DNA from 2 places in the Microbacterium sp. OVT16B genome. Region 1 is predicted to be linked to the other one. Evidence: predicted binding sites of a transcription regulator. Region 1 holds the regulator's gene; the other holds the start of a gene.

What was found. The regulator LexA, encoded in region 1, represses DNA repair genes until DNA is damaged. The targets are predictions, from matches to a motif close to TCGAACANNTGTTCGA.
Region 2: recA (recombinase RecA) is a predicted target of LexA. The motif match lies at 1,417-1,432, and genes of this name have one in related genera.

The regions. Positions count from the first base shown of each region.
Region 1 is NZ_JAHXZA010000001.1:1,490,700-1,494,906, reverse strand. It holds gene hisB (imidazoleglycerol-phosphate dehydratase HisB) at 1-530, opposite strand, end outside; gene LC438_RS07010 (histidinol-phosphate transaminase) at 527-1,621, opposite strand; gene LC438_RS07005 (LysM peptidoglycan-binding domain-containing protein) at 1,715-2,077, opposite strand; gene lexA (transcriptional repressor LexA) at 2,369-3,055, shown strand; gene metE (5-methyltetrahydropteroyltriglutamate--homocysteine S-methyltransferase) at 3,129-4,207, opposite strand, start outside.
Region 2 is NZ_JAHXZA010000001.1:2,272,401-2,276,607, reverse strand. It holds gene pgsA (CDP-diacylglycerol--glycerol-3-phosphate 3-phosphatidyltransferase) at 1-188, shown strand, start outside; gene LC438_RS10875 (CinA family protein) at 185-667, shown strand; gene LC438_RS10870 (helix-turn-helix domain-containing protein) at 809-1,117, shown strand; gene LC438_RS10865 (DUF3046 domain-containing protein) at 1,136-1,360, shown strand; gene recA (recombinase RecA) at 1,628-2,674, shown strand; gene LC438_RS10855 (regulatory protein RecX) at 2,734-3,603, shown strand; gene miaB (tRNA (N6-isopentenyl adenosine(37)-C2)-methylthiotransferase MiaB) at 3,741-4,207, shown strand, end outside.

The DNA of each region.
Region 1 (4,207 bases):
TTGTACTCCGCCTCGGCGATGTGGTGAGGATCGCGGCCGCCCAGCACGCGGACGTGCACGGTGAGTCCGGCGTTGAACGTGATCGCCTCGAACGAGTGCCGCACGAGGGCGCCCGTGAAGTGACCGCCGATGAGGTGGTACTCGAATCCTGTGGGCTCACCTTCGTGCACGAGGTACGGGCGACCGGAGATGTCCACGACCGCCTGCGCGACCGCCTCGTCGAGAGGGACCAGCGCGTCGCCGTAGCGGGAGATGCCGGACTTGTCGCCCAGCGCCTCGCGGATCGCCTGCCCGAGCACGATCGAGACGTCCTCGACGGTGTGGTGCGCATCGATGTTCGTGTCGCCGGACGCCCGCACCGTGAGGTCGGTGAGGGAGTGCTTCGCGAACGCTGTCAGCATGTGGTCGAAGAACGGCACCGAGGTGTCGATGCGGCTCACACCCGTCCCGTCGAGGTTGAGCTCGAGCTCGACCGTGGACTCCGACGTGCTGCGCACGCGGCGGGCTGTGCGCGGGGCGGGGGTGCTCATGATGCCGATCCTATCGAGGCGAGGGCGTCGAGGAACGCCGTGGTCTCGGCCTCCGTGCCCGCGGTGACGCGGAGGTGGCCGGGGATGCCGACGTCGCGGATCAGCACGCCCCTGTCGTACAGCTGCTGCCACGTGGCCTTCGGGTCGACCACGCCACCGAAGAGGACGAAGTTCGACCAGGACTCGTGCGGCGTGTACCCGAGCGCCTCCAGGGTCGCCGAGATGCGGTCGCGCTGCTCGACGATCTCGTCGACCATGCCGAGCATGACATCGGCGTTGCGCAGCGCGGCGATCGCCGCCGCCTGGGTGAGGGCGCTCAGGTGATAGGGCAGGCGCACGAGGCGCAGCGCGTCGATGAACGCGGGATCGGCGGCCAGGTAGCCCACCCGCGCTCCCGCGAAGGCGAACGCCTTGCTCATCGTGCGCGACACCGCCAGACGCGGACGCCCCTCGAGAAGGGAGAGGGCGGATGCCGCCTCCCTCGGTGCGAACTCCTGATACGCCTCGTCGACGATCACGATGCCTCTGGCCGCCTCGTAGACGGCCTCGACGACATCGAGCCCGAGGGGCGTGCCCGTCGGGTTGTTCGGGGAGCACAGCAGGATCACGTCGGGGTCGACAGCGCGCACCTGAGCAGCAGCATCTTCCGCGGTGATCGTGTAGTCGGGCTCGCGGACACCCGCCACCCAGCGTGCGCCGGTGCCCTGAGCGATCAGCGGGTACATGGAGTACGTGGGCGCGAAGCCGAACGCCGTGCGTCCAGGACCGCCGAAGGCCTGGAGGATGTGCTGCAGCACCTCGTTCGAGCCGTTGCCCGCCCAGATCTGGTCGGCAGTGAGGCCGTGCCCGAGATACTCGGCGAAGCCCTCGCGCAGGGTCGTGAACTCTCGATCCGGGTAGCGGTTCATGTCGCGCAGCGCCACGGCGATGTCGTCGAGGATGTCGCTGGCGACGGCATCCGGAATGGGATGCGTGTTCTCGTTGACGTTGAGCGCGATGGGAAGCGGGGCCTGCGGAGCTCCGTAGGGAGTCAATCCGCGGAGGTCGTCGCGAAGCGGGAGGTCATCGAGTGATGCGGTCACCCTTCCCATGCTAGGACGCGCGAAGGCCGATGATGCACCGGGTGACGCCGCATTGCGCATGCGCCGCTCCCAAGACGGGCTCGCAGGACGCGCGCTCCGAGATCACTCGGAGTACTGCGCGGGGATGGCGAGCTCGTCGCCGATCTGCAGTGCGCCGCCCGTGAGCATGTTGAGCCGACTGATCTCGCCGATCACCTCGCGAGGGTCGGCGTCGGGAGCGACCGTGGTGGCGATCGACCAGAGGGTGTCCCCCGGCATCACCGTGACGGTCTCGAAGGACGCCGTCGCGACGTGAGCGCCGGACGCCGCAGCGCTTCCGCCGCTGAGCGCGGCGAAGGCGATGCCCGCCGCGAGAGGGATCGAGGCGAGCCCGAGGAGCACGCGGCGACCGCGGACCGTCAGACGCAGGCGTGCGGCCGGACGTGCCGGAAGAACTGCTGCGGTTCCGAAGGTGATGGTGCTCATGTCGTGCTCCCTTTCTGCCCTCCGACGGATCATCCCCGCCGGAGAAAGTTGGCGTAGCGTTCGCATCCAGGACTCGGCCGGGAGCCAGGAATGCGAAGCTACGTACCGAAGATATCTTCGAGTTCGAACATCTGTCAAGCGTTCTTCGAAACCTGATTCGAGAATCTGCCGACACGCTCGAACAGATCTTCCAGATCGGGCCGTTTCTCGGATACGGTTTCGATACGGATACCCCACCACGGACCTCCGACATTCGAACTGCGACGCCGGAATCGCGTACAAAGGAGCACGATGAGCGAGAACTCCGCCCCCGACACCGAGGCGCCGCGCACCCGTCGACGCAAGAGCCTCAGCCCCAAGCAGATGGCGATCCTGGAGGTCATCCAGAACTCGATCAGCCGGCACGGCTATCCGCCGAGCATGCGCGAGATCGGCGACGCCGTCGGCCTCAAGTCGCTGTCCAGCGTCACGCATCAGCTCGGACAGCTGGAGCTCAGCGGCTATCTGCGCCGCGACCCCGGCAAGACCAGGGCCATGGAGGTGCTCATCGACCTCCCCGGCGCGAGCGGCGAGAATCCCGCCGATGTCGCCACCCCGGTCGGAGACGCCGCTCTCGTGCCGCTGGTGGGCCGCATCGCCGCCGGAGTGCCGATCACCGCGGATCAGCAGGTCGAGGAGATCTTCCCGCTCCCCCGGCAGCTCGTCGGCAAGGGCGACCTGTTCATGCTCAAGGTGTCGGGCGAGTCGATGATCGACGCCGCGATCTGCGACGGGGACTGGGTCGTCGTGCGTTCGCAGCACAGCGCGGAGAACGGCGAGATCGTCGCGGCCATGCTCGACGGCGAGGCCACGGTCAAGGTGCTCCGCCGCCGCGACGGACACACCTGGCTCCTCCCCCGCAACTCCGCCTTCGAGCCGATCCTGGGCGACGAGGCCGTGATCCTCGGCAAGATCGTCGCGGTGCTGCGCGCGGTCTGACGTCGGCTGACGACAGCGAACCGCCCTTCCCGAGCTCCGGGAAGGGCGGTTCGCTTCTCTCTTCTGACGGGCGTCAGACCGCGACGACCACGTCCTCGCGCACCCGACGCGTGGCCTCGACGATGTTGCGCAGCGACGCCACGGTCTCGTCATATCCGCGCGTCTTCAGACCGCAGTCGGGGTTGACCCACAGCTGTCGCGTCGGGATCTCGTCCACCGCGCGGCGCAGCAGCGACTCGACCTCCTCCGCCGAGGGGACGCGCGGCGAGTGGATGTCGTAGACACCGGGGCCGATGCCGTGATCGAAGCCGACCTCGGCGATGTCCGCCACGACCTCCATGCGGCTGCGGGCCGCCTCGATCGATGTCACGTCGGCGTCGAGGGCGCGGATCGCGTCGATCACGACGCCGAACTCCGAGTAGCAGAGGTGGGTGTGCACCTGGGTGCCCGCCGCCGCGCCACCCGTCGCGAGGCGGAACGAGTCCACCGACCACTGCAGGTACGCGGGCTGATCCGCCTTCTTCAGAGGCAGCAGCTCGCGCAGCGCCGGCTCGTCGACCTGGATGATCGCGATACCAGCGGCCTCGAGGTCGGCGATCTCGTCGCGCAGGGCGAGCGCCACCTGGTTCGCGGTCTCGCCGAGCGGCTGGTCGTCTCGGACGAAGGACCAGGCGAGGATCGTGACGGGGCCCGTCAGCATCCCCTTCATGTGCTTGGTCGTGAGCGACTGGGCGTACGTCGACCAGTCCACCGTGATCGGAGCGGGACGGGAGACGTCGCCCCACAGGAGGGACGGGCGGGTCGCGCGGGAGCCGTACGACTGCACCCAGCCGTTCTCGGTGACGTCGAAGCCATCGAGGTTCTCGGCGAAGTACTGCACCATGTCATTGCGCTCCGGCTCACCGTGCACGAGCACGTCGAGGCCCAGGTCCTCCTGCAGCGAGACGACGCTGGCGACCTCGCGACGCAGGAACTCCTCGTAGTCCTCGGCGGGGATCTCGCCCCTGGTGAACCGCGCCCGGGCGCGACGGATGTCGCCGGTCTGCGGGAAGGATCCGATCGTCGTGAGCGGCAGCGCCGGAAGGCCGAGGGCCTCCTGCGCGGACTCGCGCTCCTCGTAGGACACGCGCGAGAAGTCCGCCTCGGTGAGTG
Region 2 (4,207 bases), 780 kb from region 1:
GGAAGATCAAAACGGCTGTGCAGGGCGTCGCCCTGTCGTGGGCGCTGCTCCCGTTGCACGTGCTGATCGGACGAGAGCCGTGGACGCTCGTGACCGCTGTTCTCATGGTCATCGTCCTCGTGCTCACGGTCTCCAGCGGTATCGACTACATCATCGCGCAGGTCCGCGGAGCCCGGCGAGCGTCGTGAGCGCAGCCTCCGACGCCCTGGCCGCGCTCGACGCGCGAGGGTGGACCCTCGGTGTCGCGGAGTCCCTCACCGGCGGCGCCCTCTGCTCGGCGCTGGTCGGCGTCCCCGGCGCGTCCGCCGTACTGCTCGGCGGGGTCGTCGCCTATGCGACGCCGGTCAAGCACACCCTCCTGGGCGTCGACGCACACCTGCTCGACACGCACGGGGCCGTGCATCCGGAGGTCGCGGCGCAGATGGCGCGGGGCGTCAGGAGCGCCGTGGCCGTCGGAGGACGCTCCGCCGATGTCGGAGTGTCGACGACGGGCATCGCCGGGCCGGACTCGCCGGACGGGCAGCCTGTGGGAACGGTGCACATCGGCGTGGCGACGCCCATCGCGGAGGTGAGCCGCGCGGTCGTGTTCACGGGCGATCGCGCTGCAATCAGAGCCCAGACTGTCGACGCTGCGCTTGCGATCCTGCGAGAGCTCGTCGGGGAATAGAAATCCCCAGGGCAAAGTTGACATGAGTGTGCTCACATTCAAACCACAGGGTGAAAGAGTAGATTCTGTGCATGCCAGTGGTATTAGACTGGCGATCTCGTCGGAGGAGACTCCGGCGGACCGAACGGGGAGGAGGTTCCGATGATTCTTGTCAGGCAGGAAATCGGCGATGTGCTGAGGGACTTCCGTCTGCAGAAGGGGCGCACCCTTCGGCAGGTCGCAAGCAAGGCGTCTGTGGCGCTCGGCTATCTCAGTGAGGTCGAGCGCGGGCAGAAGGAGGCCTCGAGCGAGATCCTCGCGTCGGTCGCCGATGCGCTCGACGTTCCCATCTCGATCATCATGCGCGAGGTCGGAGATCGCATCTCCGTGCTCGAGGGTCTCCAGGTGTTCCCCGACGTCGTTCCCGACGATCTGGTCGCGTCGATCGAGCCGCAGCTCTCGCTGCGCTGATCGGTCTCCCACATCTCCATGCGCCGTAGCGAGTTCCTCCGTGCGGTCGATGCGGAGTTCCGGGGCAGAGCCCTCTCTCTGGTGAACGACCTCGTCCTGTCCCAGCTCGCGGGTCGTACGGCGCTCGAAGCGCTGGATGCCGGTGTTCCTCCGCGCGACATCTGGCTCGCGCTGTGCGATGAGACCGACGTCCCGTTGGCGCGTCGACATGGCGCCGGACGTCTGGAACCGCGCAAGCGTTGAACCGATGACAAGTGTTCGAGTGCTCCGCATTCCGACACGCCGAGAGCGCGACCTGCTCGAATATCTGTTCGATGCCGCGTAGTCTTCTGCACAAGTGGTTCAGGAACCGTGTTCTGCACAGTTCGTGGGTGTTCCGACTCTATGTCGGAGGCCCCCCGTACGGTGAAGACATGGCCACGGAGCCATACGTCTTGTCGGAGAGTTCGCCCAGCCTGGGGGAGCCGCGACAGCCTACAGACGGCAACACGCGAGCAGAAGGAACACATCATGCCATCACCCGCAGACCGCGAGAAGTCCCTCGAGACTGCACTCGCTCAGATCGACCGCCAGTTCGGAAAGGGCTCGGTCATGCGGCTGGGGAGCGACGAGCGCGCTCCCGTCGCCGTCATCCCGACCGGTTCCATTGCTCTCGACGTCGCGCTCGGCGTCGGTGGTCTGCCGCGTGGCCGCATCGTCGAGATCTATGGCCCTGAGTCCTCGGGTAAGACGACCCTGACCCTCCACGCGATCGCCAACGCGCAGCGTGCGGGAGGCATCGCAGCGTTCATCGACGCCGAGCACGCGCTCGACCCCGACTACGCGGCGAAGCTCGGTGTCGACATCGACGCTCTTCTCGTGTCGCAGCCCGATACGGGTGAGCAGGCGCTCGAGATCGCCGACATGCTCGTGCGTTCCGGTGCCATCGACCTCATCGTCATCGACTCCGTGGCGGCGCTCGTGCCTCGCGCGGAGATCGAGGGCGAGATGGGCGACTCGCACGTGGGTCTCCAGGCCCGACTCATGTCTCAGGCGCTGCGAAAGCTCACGGGTGGCCTGAACCAGACCAACACGACGATGATCTTCATCAACCAGCTGCGCGAGAAGATCGGTGTCTTCTTCGGGTCCCCGGAGACCACCGCCGGTGGAAAGGCGCTCAAGTTCTATGCGTCGGTCCGCCTCGACATTCGTCGTATCGAGACGCTGAAGGACGGCACCGACGCCGTGGGAAACCGTACGCGCGTCAAGGTCGTCAAGAACAAGATGGCTCCGCCGTTCAAGCAGGCGGAGTTCGACATCCTCTACGGCATCGGCATCTCTCGCGAGGGCAGCCTGATCGACTTCGGCGTCGATCACGGCATCGTGAAGAAGTCCGGCTCCTGGTACACCTACGACGGCGACCAGCTCGGCCAGGGCAAGGAGAACGCGCGGTCGTTCCTCCTCAAGAACCCCGACATCGCGCTGGCCATCGAGACCCAGATCAAGCAGAAGCTCGGCATCGGTGTGCAGGCCGCGGTGGCCCCGGCCGACGAGCTCGCCGAGCGTCGCCCGGCGTGATCGTGCTGCGGTATCGGCCCGAGGTCGCGTGCCGCCCTGCTCAAAGATCGGAGTGACCCATGGACGAATCTGAGCGGATTGCGCCGGTGATCCCGCTGTTCGGCGGCCCTGCGGCAGCGAGCAGCGACAGATTCGGGGCGACGGTCGAACATGAGGCCGTTGCCGTGGATGCTCCTGAGTCCGGTGCGGTGGGGGAGAACGTCGAGGACGTCTTCTCTCACCGCACCGGTGACGGTGCATGGCGGTCGACCTGGGATGCGTCGAGCGATCGTTCGGCGACGAGTCGCGTCGCTGACGCAGGCCGTCCCAGCGACCGTCATCCGGCTCGGGGCGGTCTGGCGAGGTCCGCTCCGAGACTGCGTGCCCTGCAGTCTCCGGATGCGGTGGAGAACGCCGGCGACGGCCCCGATCCTGCCGAGATCCGAGAGTCGGCGGAGGAGCTTCTCGTGCGCAAGCTGCGTGCGAGATCGCTCTCCATCTCGGAGGCGCAGATGGTGCTGAAGGGGGTCGAGGTGCAGGGGCACCGGCTCGACGCGGCGCAGATCGACGACGTGATCGACGACTTCTGCCGTCGTGGCTACCTCGACGATGCGGTGCTCGCCGCCCAGCTCGTCACCTCCGGAGTGGAGCGGAAGAAGCAGGGGAGGGTCGCCGTCTCACGGGCTCTCGCCCAGCGCGGCCTCTCTCGCGATGTGATCGATGCGGCGCTCGACGAGCTCCCCGACGACGACATCGAGCGGGCGCTCGAATTCGCTCGCACCAAGATGCGGTCGCTGGCGCGGCTCGATCCGGAGACCGCGAAGCGCCGACTCACCGGCCAGCTCGCTCGTCGTGGCTATCCGGGAGGGGTGGTCTCGAACGTGGTTCGGACGGTCACTGCCGAGCAGTTCGGCGGTCGGCGGCCTTCTTCGGGCGTGCGCTTCGAGTAGTCGAGTTCGACGGCGTGCCCTTCGAGCATGATCCCAACGGGTTCCGGGCCCACGCCTCGGCGACGTTCCGACGCGGTCAAGGGACGAGGCTTTCCTGAGCGCGAGAAGACGCCACTCGAACGTAGAATTGACCCATCATGACTATCCCGCGCAGTGAACCGACGATCATCGATGCCTCGTCGGCAGCAATCGACAGCGACGGGCGGCAGCGCTCGTACGAAGTGCGCACCTTCGGGTGCCAGATGAATGTGCACGACTCCGAGCGGCTCTCGGGCTCACTGGAGAGCGCCGGCTACGTCAGGGCGGCCGATGGCGCAGAGGCCGATGTCGTGATCATCAACACGTGCGCGGTCCGCGACAACGCGGCAGGCAAGCTCTACGGAACCCTCGGCCAGCTCGCTTCTGTCAAGCGTCGCAAGGACGGTATGCAGATCGCCGTCGGCGGATGCCTCGCCCAGATGGACAAGCAGGCCGTGCTCGACAAGGCGCCGTGGGTCGACGTGGTCTTCGGCACGCACAACATGGGCTCTCTCCCAGGTCTTCTGGAGCGGGCCCGTCACAACGGCGAGGCTGAACTCGAGATCCTCGAGTCGCTCGAGGTCTT